DNA from 4 places in the Mesorhizobium sp. WSM4820 genome. Region 1 is predicted to be linked to each of the others. Evidence: predicted binding sites of a transcription regulator. Region 1 holds the regulator's gene; each other region holds the start of a gene.

Region 1 (4,057 bases):
TCTCTGCCGACCTGATCCAGGAAGGCATCCTGGCCGAGAGCAAGGCGAGCGAGACGGTTTCGCTGAAACGCGGCCGGCCGCAGGTCGGCCTCAGCCTCAATCCGCAAGCCGCTGCGGTGTTGGCCGTCGTGTTGTCGCTGAATTTCCTGTCGGTCGCCGTCATCGATTATGCCGGACAAGTGGTCGCCGAGGACCAGCGCCGGCTGGACACGCTGACCATGTCGCGCGACGCGCTGATCGGCGAATGTGTCGCCATCGTCCGACGCCGGCTCGAAGATCCCGACCTCGATGTCCAAAGCGTCGCCCGCATCGCGCTGGCAATCCAGGGCATCACCGATTCCCATGCGCGCGCCATGTTGTGGTCGCCGATCACGCCGCAGACGAACATCGCCTTCGCCGACATTCTGGAACGCGAGTTCGGCATCCCGGCCATCATGGAGAACGACTGCAACATGATGGCCGTGGCGCTGCGCTGGCGCCACCCGGATCGCTACCGCGATGATTTCATCGCCATCCTGCTCTCGCACGGCATCGGTATGGGGCTGGTGCTGAAGGGCGAGCTGTTCACCGGCACCCACTCCTCGGGCGGCGAATTCGGCCACATGATCCATCGGCCGGGCGGCGCGCTTTGCCGCTGCGGGCGGCGCGGCTGCGTCGAGGCTTATGCCGGCAACTACGCCATCTGGCGCAACGCAAGGCTGTTGAGCGAGAACGCAGAGCCGGTCGCCGATGTCAGCGACGCCGAGATGCGGGCACTGGCGGCCCGGGCGCGCGAGACGGACGGACCGGAGCGCGAAGCCTACCGCAAGGCCGGCGAGGCGCTCGGCTTCGGGCTCGGCAGCCTGTTTGCGCTGATCGATCCGGCGCCGGTGGCCATGGTCGGCGCCAGCGCTGCCGCCTTCGACCTGATCGAGCCGGCGCTGCGCGAGGCCATCGCCCAGACCGCCGGCGGCCAGCATTCGGGTTCGATTTCCTTCGACACCGAGCCGAATGAGTTGCCGCTGATCCGCGAAGGCTGCGCCATGCGGGCGCTGAGCTTCGTCGATCAGGAGATTTTCGCGCCGAGCATCCAGGCACGAGCCGGCTCGGTCGGAAAGAACGTGGCTTGAATCCGAAGGCAGGGATTCCCGGGTCGCGACTTGGGGTGTGTTGAGATTCAGGTCAGGCCGAGTCGAGAATGGTGGGTTCCGAGATCCGGAGCGGAGCGTACTTTGGGGTACGCCGGAAGCGCAGGTATCAGCTAGTCTTCCCTGATCGCATAGCCGGCGCCGCGGATGGTGCGGATGACATCGGGCATGCGACCATTGTTGACCGCCTTGCGCAACCGGCCGACATGGACGTCCACAGTGCGCTCGTCGATGTAGATCGTCTCGCCCCAGACATTGTCGAGCAACTGGCTGCGCGAGAAGACCCGACCCGGGTGCCGCATCATGAATTCGAGCAGCCGGAATTCGGTCGGCCCGAGCCGGATCTCGCTCTTCTTGCGATAGACCCGGTGCGATTCACGATCGAGCATGATGTCGCCGACCTTGAGCACGCTGGACAGCACTTCCGGCTTGGCGCGGCGCAGCAGCGCCTTGACCCTGGCCATGAATTCCGGTGTCGAGAACGGCTTGACCAGATAGTCGTCGGCTCCGGTCGAAAGGCCGCGCACCCGGTCGCTCTCCTCGCCGCGCGCGGTCAGCATGATGATCGGCAGCCGCTCGGTTTCGGGGCGCACCCGAAGCCGCCGGCAAAGCTCGATGCCGGAAACCGCCGGCACCATCCAGTCGAGCACCAAAAGATCGGGCACGTTTTCCTGCAGCCGGATTTCGGCCTCGTCGCCGCGCGTCACCACCTCGACCTGATAGCCTTCGGATTCCAGATTGTAACGGAGGAGGACGCCCAGCGGCTCTTCATCCTCCACCACCATGATGCGCGGCGCGATCATCGGCCGGTCACTCCTGTCATGTCGCCGGCGCCGACATCGTCGTTTCGTCGAGCTTCGGGCGATCCGCCGGCAATTGCTGCCCGGTCACGACAAAGTAGGCGTTTTCGGCGATGTTGGTGACGTGATCGCCGATACGCTCGAGATTCTTGGCGCAGAACAGAAGGTGCGTGCAGGCGGTGATGTTGCGCGGATCCTCCATCATGTAGGTCAGGAGCTCGCGAAAAACCGCCGTGTATTTCACGTCGATCTTCTGGTCGTCGGCGCGCAGTTCCTTCAACGCGCCGGCATCGCGCGACACATAGTGCTCGACCACGCCGCGCAGCTGCACAAGAACGAGATCCGCCATCGCGTCAATACCGTGCGACAGATTACGCGGCGTCGCGCTCTGCCCGACTGCGCTGACCCGTTTGGCTATGTTCTTGGCCAGATCGCCGATGCGCTCGAGATCGCCAGCCATGCGGATTGCGCCAACCACGGCGCGCAGATCCTGCGCCATCGGCTGCCGCTTGGCGATCAGCGTGATGGCGCTGTCATCGAGTTCGCGCTGCCGCGCATCCATGATGGCGTCGTCCGAGACAACGCGCTGCGCCATCGCATTGTCCGACGCAAGCAGCGCGCGGATCGAGGCCGCTACCATTGCGGCGGCGAGCTCGTCCATGTCGCGGATCAGCCGGTCGATGTGCTCCAGTTCCTCGTCGAAAGATGCGACGGTGTGTTCACCCATGGTGCTGTCCTCGTGTTCGAAATTCGCCGGACCGCTCAGCCGAACCGGCCGGTGATGTAGTCCTGGGTGCGCTTGTCGTCGGGGTTGGTGAACATCTTGTCGGTCGCGCCCTCCTCGACCAGATAGCCGAGATGGAACATCGCCGTGCGTTGCGACACGCGCGCCGCCTGCTGCATCGAATGGGTGACGATGACGATCGTATAGTTCTGGCGCAGTTCGTCGATCAGTTCCTCGACGCGGGCGGTGGCGATCGGATCGAGCGCCGAACAGGGCTCGTCCATCAGGATCACTTCCGGCGACACGGCGATGGCGCGCGCAATGCACAGGCGCTGCTGCTGTCCGCCGGACAGGCCGGTACCCGACTCGAGCAGGCGATCCTTGACCTCGTTGAACAGGCCGGCCTTCTTCAGGCTCGATTCGACGATGCCGTCCAACTCGGCCTTGGTCCTGGCCAGGCCGTGAATGCGCGGACCGTAGGCGACGTTTTCGTAGATCGACTTCGGAAACGGGTTCGGCTTCTGGAACACCATGCCGACGCGAGCTCGCAGCTCGACGACATCGATTTTCGGGTCGTAGACATCCTCGCCGTCGAGCGTGATCTTGCCGCTCACCCGCGCGATATCGATGGTGTCGTTCATTCGGTTCAGGCAACGCAGGAACGTCGACTTGCCGCAGCCCGATGGGCCGATCAACGCCGTCACCTGATGCTCGCGGACATCGAGATCGACGTCGAACAGTGCTCGCTTCTCGCCGTAGTGAACGGAAACCTTTTCGCCCTTCATCTTGATCGAAGGGGCGTTGCTTGCGCTGCTCAGTTTCTGCTCGACGCCGGCTTCCGTCATGATGTTCATATCCTCTACTCCTTACCAGCGCCGCTCGAAGCGCCTGCGCAGTATCACCGCGATGGCATTCATGATGACCAAAAACACCAGCAAAATCAAAATCGCCGCCGAAGTCTTCTGCTGGAACCCCGCTTCCGGGAAATCCGCCCACATGAATATCTGCACCGGCAGGATCGTTGCGGGATCGGTGAAGCCGCCGGGAATGTCGACGATGAAGGCGACCATGCCGATCATCAGCAACGGCGCGGTTTCGCCCAGCGCATGCGCCATTCCGAGGATGGTGCCGGTCATGATGCCCGGCATCGCCAGCGGCAGGACGTGATGGAATACGGTCTGGACCTTGGACGCTCCGATGCCAAGCGCCGCCTCGCGGATCGACGGCGGCACGGCGCGCAGCGAAGCGCGCGAGGCGATAATGATGATCGGCAAGGTCATCAGCGCCAGCACCATGCCGCCGACCACCGGGGCTGAGCGCGGCATGCCGAAGAAATTCAGGAATACGGCAAGTCCAAGCAGGCCGAAGACGATCGAAGGCACCGCCGCCAGATTGTTGATATTCAC
Region 2 (4,057 bases), on a different contig from region 1:
CAGCAGCCCGTCGCCTAGCGTATCGGCGTCGCCGGCACCCATCGCCTCCGCCATGGCGCGCAGGCGTCGGCGCAATTCCTGCTTGTTGGCCTCACTCACCACCCGGGCCGGGTGGCCACGTTCGGGATATTCGACGGCCGCATTGGTCATGCCGCAGCCGCGATAGTCGGGTTTTTGCGTGCGTTTGCCGATGCGGGTCAGGAAGGCGGCGATCTGCGCGCGCGGATCGCCAGGATGGGCAGCCACCGCCGCGTCGAAGCGGGCCCAGAACTCGAGGTCGTATTGCCGCAGATAGGACGCGGCCAATTCGTCCTTGGACGGAAAGCTGCGATAGAGGCTGGGCTTGGTGACGCCGGCGCGCCGCACGATCTCGTCGACGCCGATCGCCCTGATGCCTTGCCGGTAGAACAGGTCGCGGGCAACGCGAAGGATTTTTTCGCCCGCGCGGGGCCGTTCATCCGCTTTGATCGCTGGTTCAATGCTTTTCATCTAGGACGTGCCGTTGCCTGCTTGACAATGTTACCGATCGGTACGTATGCTCCCATGCATTGCAACGTACCGGTCAGTAACATGATAGCTCAATCCCGCCCGTTTGGCCAGCGCTATGCTTTCGTCGTGGTCGCCGTCATTTTCCTGTGCCTGCTGATCGCGGCGGGCCTGCGGTCGGCGCCGGCCGTCATGATGCTGCCGCTGGAGGAGAGTTTCGGCTGGCGGCGCGATGTCGTCTCGCTCGCCGCGGCCATCGGCATCTTCCTCTACGGCCTGACCGGGCCGTTTGCCGCGGCACTGATGGAACGGATCGGGCTGCGCCGCACGCTGCTGGCGTCGCTGGTGCTGATGTCGGGCTCTACGGCGCTCAGCCTGTTGATGACCCAGCCGTGGCACCTGCTTCTCACCTGGGGCGTATTCTCCGGCGTCGGTTCCGGCGCGGTCGCCACGGTGCTCGGCGCCACCATCGTCAATCGCTGGTTCAAGACCAATCGCGGCCTGGTGATGGGGCTGATGTCGGCCTCCGCCGCCACCGGCCTGCTGGTGTTCCTGCCGTTGCTCGCCGCGCTCGCCCAGTCGGGCGGCTGGAAGCCTGTCGCCATCGCCATTGCGGTGGCCACCGCCTGCCTGGTGCCGCTGGTCTGGCTGCTGGTGCCGGAACGGCCGTCCTCAATCGGCATGGTGCGCTACGGCGCTGAGGCCGACGACGTGCCGCCGGTTCCGCCGGCCTCGCAGGGCAATTTCCTCATGCACACACTCAGCACGCTGCGTCGCGCCGCCGGCACGCGGGTGTTCTGGTATCTGTTCGCCACTTTCTTCATTTGTGGCTTCACCACCAACGGACTGGTCGGAACGCACCTGATCGCGTTTTGCGGCGACATGGGCATCGGCCAGGTGCAAGCCGCCGGCCTGCTGTCGCTGATGGGCATCTTCGACCTGATCGGCACGACGCTGTCGGGTTGGCTCACCGACCGTTTCGACCCGCGCAAGCTGCTCGGCGTCTATTATGGCATCCGCGGCCTGTCGCTGATCTATCTGCCTTATTCCGGCTTTTCGTCGACCAGCTTGATCATCTTCGCCGTGCTCTACGGATTGGACTGGATCGCCACCGTGCCGCCGACGCTCAGGCTGTCGAACGAGGCGTTCGGCGACCGCAGCGGGCCGATCGTCTTCGGCTGGATCGTCGCCGGCCATCAGGTGGGTGCAGCGGCGGCCGCCTTCTTCGGCGGCACCATGCGTGAATTGCAGGGCAATTACGAACTTGCCTTCCTCATCGCCGGCATGACGGCAATAGCCGCAGCCTGCATCTCGCTGTTGATCAACACCAGCCGTCCGGCCTTCGAGCCGAACCCGCAGGCGGCTTGAGCTGTGACTGCCGAGCGCTAATCTCCCCCCTTGAGGGGGAGATGGCCGCGAAGCGGCCAGAGGGGTCGGTCCGACCGGGCTCGGCCCCTTATCGCAGACGCAGGAGGTTGGCGCTCCACGCGACACGACCCCCTCTGTCGCCTTCGGCGAATCTCCCCCTCGAGGGGGGAGATTCGCCAGCCTGTTGATCGTCAGAAAACCTTCATGGTTTCGAGATGTGCGTGAAACATTGAGGCGGGACCTTGGCGGCGACGTTTAAGCCATCCAGGAGACAGCCATGAACAAGATTTCGCGCCGCGCTTTTGTCACGTCGGCGAGCGCCGCCGGCCTCGTCGGCGTATCGGGCCTCGCGCTTCCCTATTATTCGCGCGCCAATCAGCGGCCCGCCTTCACCCATGGCATCCAGTCGGGCGATGTCGACGCAACCAGCGGCGTGGTGTGGACGCGGACCGACCGCCCTTCGCGCGTCATGTTCGAAGTCTCGTCGACGGAGAATTTCGCCAATCCCTTGCGCCTTGCGCCGCTCGATACGTCGCCGGCCAGCGACTACACGGTAAAGCGGCTGCTCACCGACCTCACCTCCGACCAGGACATCTTCTACCGCATGGTCGCGGCCGATCTTGCCGACATCAACGCCGTCTCCGAGCCGATCGTCGGCCGCTTCCGCACGGCGCCGGCCTCGAAACGCGACATCCGCTTCGCCTGGTCGGGCGATACCGCCGGCCAGGGCTGGGGCATCGACGACACCGGCATGAAGACCTACGCCACGATCGGCAAGCATACGCCCGACTTCTTCCTGCATTCCGGCGACACCATCTATGCCGACGGCCCGATGAAGGACGAGGTCGAGCTTCCCGGCGGCAGCAAGTGGAAGAACAAGGTCCTCATCGACGAAAAGCGCAAGGTTGCCGAGACGCTGGACGAGTACCGCGGCCAGTGGAAGTACAACATGATGGACAGGAACGTGCTGGGGCTCAACGCCATCTGCCCGACCTTCTACCAGTGGGACGACCACGAGGTGGTCAACAACTGGTCGGATTCGAAGGACCTGAGCGCCGACGACCGCTACTCGGAAAAAAGCATCCATGTGCTGGCGGCACGCGCGGCACGCGCCTTCCACGAGATGACGACGATCCGCTACGAGCCGTCGGAACCGGGCCGCGTCTATCGCAAGATCGCCTACGGGCCGCTGCTCGAAGTGTTCTTCCTCGACATGCGCTCATATCGCGGCGCCAACGGTACTGGCATGCAGGATACGATGACGCCGCAGTCGCGTGTCCTCGGCGAACAGCAGATGAAATGGCTGAAGCGCGAACTGGCAAACTCCAACGCGACCTGGAAAATCATCGCCGCCGACATGCCGCTTGGTCTCGTCGTCTGGAACGACGCCACCAACAAGGCCGGCGCCGAGGCCGTCAGCAATGGCGACAATGGCCCGGCCAAGGGCCGCGAACTGGAAATTGCCGACCTCCTTCGCTACATAAAGAATGCCGGCATCACCAACACCGTCTGGCTGACCGCCGACGTGCACTACACGGCGGCGCATTACTACAATCCCGACAAGGCGCAGTTCCAGGACTTCAATCCGTTCTGGGAATTCGTCTCGGGTCCGCTCCATGCCGGCACCTATGGACCCAATGATTTCGACATGACCTTCGGCCCGGAGCTGAAATTCATCAAGGCGCCAACCGCCGAGCAGGGGCAGAACCTGCCACCCTCGGCCGGCCTGCAGTTCTTCGGCCTCGTCGACATCGATGGCGCCACTGAACAGATGACGGTGCGGCTGATGGATCGCGACGACAATGAACTCTACAAGGTCACGCTCGACCCAGTGCATTCGGCGTGAGGGGACTGGGTCACTTTGTATCAATCCTGGGTGACGTCGCGCTGCCCCTCATTGCCCTGCCGGGCATTTCTCCCCGTTTACGGGAGAAAGTCGCCCGCATCCAAGATTTCGCTAATCGCGAACGTTGCAGAAGGAGAGCCGACATTTCGCGCAGCGGGCTTCTCCCCCGTTTACGGGGAGAAGGTACCGGCAGGCGGATGAGGGGCTGCGCCGGCGTTGGCAAAACTTCAGGAAGGGTCGATCCGACCTTTCCGACAATGTGCGGAAAGCAGTCCTAATCTGGATAGCAAACGGTCGGAATATTGGGCCAAACAGCGCTGTCGCAGTTGGCAGCCTCCTGCCTCTGCTTGAAGGCGG
Region 3 (4,057 bases), on a different contig from region 1:
GGTTTGTCCGGCGGCGTTGTCTTGCCCTCGGTCTGTTGTGTTCTGCGTACAGGTCCAGATGCGGTTATCAGGCGTCGTCATCTTCTCGATCGCGTCACTTTGCCTTGCCGGCTGCACGTCCACGTCCGGCGTCGACGCGCTGCAAGTGCCGTCCAGCGAGACGACCAGTTCGGTTGTGCGGCCGCCCGCGCCGGTGGCGTCGGTCGGCGCTGCCAATGTCGAACCCGACTTCGCGCCGGAGGAGGCGACGGAGCAGACTGTGGCGATGGCCACTCCGGAGCCTGCCGAAAGCATCGAGCCACCCGTCGAGCCGATTGCCCTGGTGGCGCCGAAGCGGCTGGCACGGGCAGCACCGATCCTTGCCGAGCCGGTCCAGCGCTATCGTTTCCGTGACGCCAAGCCGATCAATTTCGGCAGGGCATCGCCCAGACACCTCGCCGTTCACGGCGTCGACGTCTCGCGCTGGCAAGGCAACGTGAACTGGGCGAAGCTGCGCGCGCAGGGCGCGAACTTCGCCTACATCAAGGCGACCGACGGCGGCGATCACCTCGACCCAATGTTCAGGAAGAACTGGCGCAATGCCGACGCCGCCGGCCTCAAGCGCGGCGCCTATCACTTCTTCTACTGGTGCCGCACCGCTGGTGAGCAGGCTGACTGGTTCATCCGCAACGTGCCGAGGGTCGAGGGCGCCTTGCCGCCGGTGATCGATGTCGAGTGGAACGGCGAATCCAGCTGCAAGCGGCGGCCGTCGCGGCAAAAGGTGCTGGAGAAGATGCAGGTGTTCATGGACAAGCTCGAGCGCCACTACGGCCAGCGGCCCATCATCTACACCGCGCCTGATTTCTACCGCGACAATCTCAGAGGCGCATTTCTGGACTATCCATTCTGGCTGCGCGCGGTGGCACGGCACCCGTCAAAGGTCTATCCCGGCCGCAAATGGGTGTTCTGGCAGTATTCCGGCTCCGGCCTGTCGCATGGGGTGAGGGGCCGCATCGACCTCAACGTCTTCCACGGCGACGAGAGAGCCTGGCGGAACTGGGCTGGCGGGCGGCAGATGGTGGCCGAGGCGGAGTAGGCGGCCGAGGAAAGCGCCCATTCGCAGGCCAGCATGAGGTGAATATTGACGGACCTGGCCGCCTGTCGCGGAAGTGTCATCGATCCGTCATCGCATTGAAATGTCGCTCCCGCAATCAGGTGGCTTCCATTCGAACAGGAGACGCCACCCGTGCCCCGCCATTCCGCGCTTTTCGTCCTGACGGCAGCGCTTGCTGCCTCGGTTTCGCTGCCGGCCCATGCCGACATGATGTTCAACCGGGTCGCGAGCTTCGCAGTCGCCGGTAACCTGCCTGCGGATGTCGAGAGGACCACGCCGACTTCGTCCGAGATCATCACGGCGAGCGAAGATGGCATGACGCTGGTTTATTCCGATAGCCCGCTCGGTGCGGTCGGCTTCATCGACATCGCCGATCCCAAGGCGCCCAAGGCCGGCGGCATCGTCAAGATAGCAGGCGAGCCGACCTCGGTTGTGGTCATCGGCGGCAAGGTTCTGGCCGGTGTCAACACGTCGGAAAGCAAAGCCAGGCCTTCGGGCAACCTCAGCGTTATCGATCTTGCCTCCAAGGCGATCGAAAGCACTTGCGACCTCGGCGGCCAACCGGACTCGCTGGCGTTCAGCAAGGACGGCAAGTTTTTGGCCATCGCCATCGAGAACGAGCGCGACGAGGATCTGAACGACGGAGAAATTCCGCAGATGCCGGCGGGCGACCTTAGGATTTTCACGCTTGCCGAAGGCCAGCCTGATTGCGCGACGATGAAGACCGTCAATCTGGCGGGCATTGCCGAAGTCGCTGGGGAAGATCCCGAGCCGGAATTCGTTGCCTTCAACGAGGCCGGCGAGATCGCGGTCACGCTGCAGGAAAACAACCACATCGCCATCGTCAACGCCGAAACCGCTGCGATCGTCACCCACTTCTCCGCAGGCTCCGCCACGCTGGACAAGATCGACACCAGGAAGAACGGCGCCTTGTCCTTCGATGGCAAGATCGAAAATGTCGCGCGCGAGCCCGACGCCGTGAAATGGCTCGACAATGACCGCCTCGCCGTCGCCAACGAAGGCGACTACAAGGGCGGCTCGCGCGGTTTCACGATCTTCAGCAAGAAGGGCGAGGTGCTCTACGAATCCGGTTCGTCCTTCGAGTACCAGGTCGCCAATGCCGGCCATTATCCCGACGACCGCAACAAGAAGGGCGTCGAGCCGGAAGGTCTCGAGACCGGCACGTTCGGCGAGGACAGGCTGCTGTTCGTCGCTTCGGAGCGTGGCTCCGTTGTCGGCGTCTACAAGGACACCGGTGCGGAGCCAGGGTTTGTCCAGATCCTGCCGTCCGGCATCAGTCCGGAGGGCCTGGTCGCGATCCCGTCGCGCAATCTCCTGGTCACCGCCAACGAGGCCGACCTGGTCGAGGACGGGCTCGCCCGCTCGCACGTGATGATCTACGAGCGCTCCGAGGGTCCCGCCACTTACCCGATGATCACGGCAAAGCCCACGGCAGACGGCACGCCGCTCGGCTGGGGCGCGCTTTCAGCACTCGCCGCCGGCGACGCTGTCGGCAAGCTGTTCGCTGCCTCGGACTCGTTCTACGCCAACGCGCCCTCGATCTTCGAGATCGATGCAACCCAGACGCCGGCGCTGATCACCGGCAAGACCATCGTCATGCGTGATGGCCACCCTGCACAGAAGATCGACATCGAGGGTCTTGTCGCCGACGGTGAAGGCGGCTTCTGGCTGGCCAATGAAGGCGATCCGGCAAAGCTCGTCCCGCACGCCATCCTGCGCGTCGACGACAAGGGCGAGATCAAGCAGGAAATCGGCTTCCCGATGGAACTGCTCGCCCACCAGAGCCGCTTCGGTCTCGAAGGCATCACCGCGATCGGCGAAGGCGACGACCTGACGCTGGTGATGGCTGTCCAGCGCGAATGGGCCGACGACCCCAAGGGCCAGGTCAAGCTTTTGGCCTACAAGCCCAAGGCCAAGGAATGGTCGGCGGTACGCTACCCGCTCGAAGCGACCGAAGCTGGCTGGATGGGCCTGTCGGAGATCACCACGCATGACGGCAAGCTCTACATCCTCGAACGCGACAACCAGATCGGCGACCTGGCCAAGGTGAAGCGCATCTATTCGGTGGCGCTCGACGCCTTCAAACCGGCCAAGCTTGGTGGCGACCTGCCGTTGGTCGAAAAGACGCTGGTGCGCGACATCGTCGGCGACCTGAAATCAGCCACCAACGGCTATGTCATCGACAAGGTCGAAGGGTTCACCATCGACAAGAACGGCGACATCTTCGTCGCCACCGACAATGACGGCGTCGACGATTCTTCCGGCGAAACGCTGTTTTTACGCCTGGGCAACATCAGCGCCGTGAACTGAGGGTGTTTCCCTCCCCCTTGAGGGGAGGGTCGATCCGCGAAGCGGATCGGGGTGGGGTCGTTTCGGCCGCTCGACTCTTTCCCTGACGGACAATCCGACAACAGCCGCAGAATCTTCGCTGCGGCTGTTTTCGTTGATGACATGCGCGGCGGGTTTCCGCGGAACCTGAGCCGCCGACTGAAGGCGTGGCGCGCTTTGCGGGATTTCAAGTTCTAGCATGGCAGACCGTTTGACAGCTTCAGGTCTACCGTGAGGGGCACGTGATCGCTCAATCCGGCCGCGACAAAGTCATCGTAAGTACCCAGCCTTGCTGACGAAATCGCGAATCCTCGCGGTACAAATGCGTAATCGATGTGGGAGCCATGTCCTTGTTGCCAGCGATGGAAGTAGCTGGACGATGTCTCCGAACCGAATTTCTCGTCGCGAGTATGATGCCACGCGCTGATAACGCCGAGGCTTTCAAGGACATCCAGCACCCGACCGAAATGTGCGGCAGGACCTCTCTTTGCATCGAATTTGACCGATTGATTGAAATCACCCGCTAGGATCGCGCCTTTTTCGGAGATGAAGGCTGATAGCTTGGACAGCGCCCTAAGCGTCGGTGCAACGTAGTCGCCATTCTTCTTGGCACAG
Region 4 (4,057 bases), on a different contig from region 1:
CGCGCAAGCAGCTCGACATCATCGGCTTTTTGTTCCTGGCCAGCGTCACCGGCATCGGCGGTGGCACGTTTCGTGACGTCATCCTCAATCTGCCGGTCTTCTGGGTTACCAACTCTGGCTATGTGCTGATCTGCGCGGTGGTGGCGATGCTTGTCTTTTTCGGGGCGCACCGTCTCGAATCCCGCTGGAAATTACTGCTCTGGCTCGACGCCGTCGGCCTCGCCGCGTTTTCGGTGATGGGTGCCGCCAAGGGCCTGGCCATCACCGGCTCGCCGGTCGTGTCCGTTGTTACCGGCGTGCTCACCGCCACGTTCGGCGGGATCTTGCGCGACCTGCTGGCCGGTGAGGCTTCGGTGCTCTTGAGACCAGAAATCTATGTCACCGCCGCCCTTGCGGGCGCCATCCTGTTTACAACAGGCGATCTCGCCGGACTGCCGCCGCTCGCCTCGGGCCTGGTGGGCTTCATAGCCGCTTTCTGCGTGCGTGGCGGCGCGCTTAAGTTCGGCTGGGCCTTTCCGTCCTACAAGAGCCGGCCCGGCCGGCGGCCGGAAGATATTCCGTGAAATGAGGGCGAGTAGCGAATAGGCACAACGATCCGCAGCGAATTGGCGGAACTCCCGCTACTCGCTACTCCCTATTCGCTACTCATTGGAATCTCAGGCGGCGAAGCGCTGGGCTTCCCCGCCATAATAGCTGACGTAGCGGGCGCCGATCTCCTTGACCGGCATCACCACGAACACATCGACCGTCGAGAATTCGCGGTCGATGACGCAGCCGTCGCCGATGCGCGCGCCGACGCGCAGATAGCCCTTGACCAGCGGTGGCATCGCCGCGATCGCGGCCTTGGCGTTGACCGCCTCGATCGGCATCAAATCCATGGAGCAGTAGCGGCCGGCAACGGCGCGCACGTCCCAGGCCGAATTCGTCCGGCAGTGATGGGCGAGATAGGTCAGCGCTTCGGCGTGTGCCGCCGGCACGGTGCCGGGGAAAGAGGCGCAACCGGTCATCACGCCGATCCCATAATGGTTGATATAGGCCCAGATACCTTGCCAGAGCGCCTCGATGGTGCGCTTCGAGCGGTATTCCGGCAAGACGCAGGAGCGGCCGAGCTCGAGGAAACGCTGGCCGGGATGGCGGGCGATAAGATTGGTCAGCTCAAACTCGCCCTCGGAATAGAAGCCGCCGGCCGCTGCTGCGATCTCCTGCCGCAACAGGCGGTAGGTGCCGACAATGCGGCGATGCTCGGGACCGGACAGCGAGGTGTCGAAGACGAGCAGATGATCACAGAGCGGATCAAAATGGTCGGCGTCGCGGCGGTCCTGCACCTGAAACAGGGTTTTCCTGGCGCCGAGCTCGTCATAGAACACCCGGTAGCGCACTTCCTGCGCGGCGGCGATCTCGGCCTCGTTGCGTGCGAGCCGCACTTCGAGGTTGCCGATACGGCCAAGCGCTTCGCCTTTTATGACAGCATCGACGTTGCGCCCGGTGAGCAAAGCACCCCTGGCGTTCGGCCGAGCGTCACATTCCGGCATAACTGTATGCACGAGTGATTCTCCTTCGAGCCATCCCTCTTGGCACGGGGATACGGCGTAGGTGCAACAGGATTGTGACAGTACCGTGATACGGCCCTGCCGGCAATACTTCGTCGGCTGGTCAACCCTTCAACCGGCTATGTTCTGCAGGTAAGCCAGGCAAGGACAGCCGGCGGATCAAGCGGCCACGTGACCCTCGACCGCATGGACAAGCGCGTCGGGGTCGAGCGGCTTGGTGACGAAGCCGCTGGCGCCATGGGCGAGCACTGCGTGGCGGGTCGTTTCCTGACTGTCCGCCGACAGCACCATGATCGGAACCGGCGACACGGCGGTTTCCTCCTCGTGCCGGCGGATGGCGGCGATCGCGTCCAGCCCGTCCATGACAGGCATGTGCAGGTCCATCAGCACCACGTCGAAGCGGTACTTGTGGTCGGTGCCGGTGATGGCCTCGACGGCGGCCTTGCCGTTGCCGACCAGTTTCACGCGATGCCCGGCCTTTAGCAGCGTGGCACGGGCAAGCATGGCGTTGATGTCGTTATCCTCGGCGATCAGCACGGACAGGCCCCGCCGCCGGCCGCCAATGGCGCGGGCGGTTGGTGCGCCGCGCTTTTCCGGCTGCGGCTGGGTGAGGGCAGGCACGCTGCTGGTCAAAAGCACGCGAAGCAACGTTTCGCCACGCACCGGCCTTGCCAGAAAGGTGGCGTAGCCGCTGGCGCGGAACTCGCCCAGCATGCCGCGGTCGGTTGGCGCGATCAGTGTGATCGCCTCGCAATCGGCAAAGCCGCTCTGGCGAAGGCGCTTGAGCAACCTGCCGTCGCCTTCCTCCATGGCCGCATCGACCAAAAGCACGTCGCAGCCTTCGGCCAAGGACGCTGCCTGGGCGGCCGTCGCGGCGAGATCGACCTTGCCGCCATTGGCGCGGATGGTGCGGGCGATGGCGTCGGCCTCGACGGCGTTCTTCGACAGGATCACGGCGCGCCGCCCTGACAGCGCATCCCGACGGCTCTGCGGCGGCTCGGTGGCCGATATTGCGGGGATTTCGAAGACGAATTCCGAACCCTGGCCGAGCTGGCTCGACACCGAGATCGTGCCGCCCATGGCGATCACCAGGCGCCTGGAGATGGCAAGACCGAGCCCGGCGCCGCCATGCGCGCGGGTCGACGTGCCGTCAGCCTGTTCGAATTCCTCGAAGATGCGCTCCAAGTCGTCCTCGTGCAGGCCGGGACCGGTGTCGGTGACGGTGAAGCCTATGCGGTCGGTGGTTTCGGTGCGGGCACGAGCGATGCTCACCAACACGCCGCCGCTGTCGGTGAACTTGATGGCGTTGCCGATGAGGTTGAGCAGCACCTGCCTGACTCTTCCAGGATCGGCTGATATCATCTGCGGCACGTCGGGTTCGACATGGCAGCCAAGGCCGATGTTCTTGGCGAAGGCACGCGCTGCCAGGAGTTCCACGATGTTGTCGGCGATCTCGCGCACCGACATTGGCTGCGGTTCGGGATCGAAGCGGCCAGCCTCGATCTTGGAATAGTCGAGCAGATCCTCGATCAGCGCCAGCAGGGCGCTGGCCGAGGTCGAGATGGCGCCGACGTAGGTCCGTTGTTGCGGCGAGAGCCCGGTGTCCGCCAGCAGCTTGGCCATGCCCATGATGCCGTTCATCGGAGTGCGGATCTCGTGGCTGACGGTGGCGAGGAAGCGCGATTTGGCCTGGCTTGCATATTCGGCTCGCTCGCGGGCGGTGATCAGCGACGTTTCGGCGTGCTTGCGTGCGGTAATGTCGCGGGCGATTGCGCGATGCGAGACGGAACCGCTCTCCTTGTCGCGCACGGACAGTTCGATCCATGAGAACCAGCGCGGGCCGCTCGGTGTGCTAATGGCGACGTCGGTGGAGCTCAGGCATTCATGGTCGGAAAAAGCGGCATCGGGAACGATGCCGACGTCGATGCCGAGGTCGGCCAGGGCCCTGCCGGCAAGGTCGCGCTGGTCGGCTCCGACAAGCTCGGCGAAAACCTTGTTGGCATAGACGATGTGGCCGTCACGGTCGCGATGGACGACGAGATCGCCAAGCGCGTCGATCAGCCCGCGAAAGCGTTCCTCGCTCTCCTGCATCTCCCACACGCGGTCGGCCAGGCTCTCAACCTCGGCGCGGCTGCGCGCTGCGGTCGCGCCAAGCAGCGCAACCGTGCGGCGCGCCGTGCGCCTGGCACGCAGATGCACGGCAAGGCCTGCCATGCCAGTCGCCAAAAGCCCGAAGGTGATGAAGATCGGCGCGCCGGTCAGATGCGACAGGCCCGCCAGCACGACGATGGCGACGAGCATAAGGAACGGCAGGCCTTCGCGATTGGCGGCGGGCAATTCAGGCGCCAGTGGCGGCGCCGCGATATGCTGCCGGCTTGGCGCCTCCGGGCCGATCCCGTCGACGTTTTCGGCGCTCTCTGTTTCTCTGATGCCGGATTCCGTGACCATGCGGAAACCCTTGCCAGACAGAGATTATGGAAAATTGCCGCGGATCGTTCGAATTTTAG

Evidence for each region. The regulator PhoB, encoded in region 1, activates phosphate uptake and scavenging genes when phosphate is short. The targets are predictions, from matches to a motif close to TGTCATNNANCTGTCAT.
Region 2: AC0L2R_RS26460 (alkaline phosphatase D family protein) is a predicted target of PhoB. The motif match lies at 2,044-2,060, and genes of this name have one in related genera.
Region 3: AC0L2R_RS01750 (esterase-like activity of phytase family protein) is a predicted target of PhoB. The motif match lies at 1,150-1,166, and genes of this name have one in related genera.
Region 4: olsB (l-ornithine N(alpha)-acyltransferase) is a predicted target of PhoB. The motif match lies at 1,596-1,612, and genes of this name have one in related genera.

Annotation. Positions count from the first base shown of each region.
Region 1 is NZ_JBVVQN010000018.1:6,865-10,921, forward strand. It holds gene AC0L2R_RS25255 (ROK family protein) at 1-1,109, shown strand, start outside; gene phoB (phosphate regulon transcriptional regulator PhoB) at 1,241-1,930, opposite strand; gene phoU (phosphate signaling complex protein PhoU) at 1,947-2,654, opposite strand; gene pstB (phosphate ABC transporter ATP-binding protein PstB) at 2,690-3,505, opposite strand; gene pstA (phosphate ABC transporter permease PstA) at 3,518-4,057, opposite strand, start outside.
Region 2 is NZ_JBVVQN010000019.1:100,819-104,875, forward strand. It holds gene AC0L2R_RS26450 (TetR/AcrR family transcriptional regulator) at 1-489, opposite strand, end outside; gene AC0L2R_RS26455 (MFS transporter) at 571-1,854, shown strand; gene AC0L2R_RS26460 (alkaline phosphatase D family protein) at 2,132-3,700, shown strand; gene AC0L2R_RS26465 (hypothetical protein) at 3,975-4,057, opposite strand, start outside.
Region 3 is NZ_JBVVQN010000001.1:345,590-349,646, forward strand. It holds gene AC0L2R_RS01745 (glycoside hydrolase family 25 protein) at 59-1,075, shown strand; gene AC0L2R_RS01750 (esterase-like activity of phytase family protein) at 1,226-3,424, shown strand; gene AC0L2R_RS01755 (endonuclease/exonuclease/phosphatase family protein) at 3,637-4,057, opposite strand, start outside.
Region 4 is NZ_JBVVQN010000011.1:94,381-98,437, reverse strand. It holds gene AC0L2R_RS18915 (trimeric intracellular cation channel family protein) at 1-563, shown strand, start outside; gene olsB (l-ornithine N(alpha)-acyltransferase) at 657-1,532, opposite strand; gene AC0L2R_RS18905 (response regulator) at 1,710-3,998, opposite strand.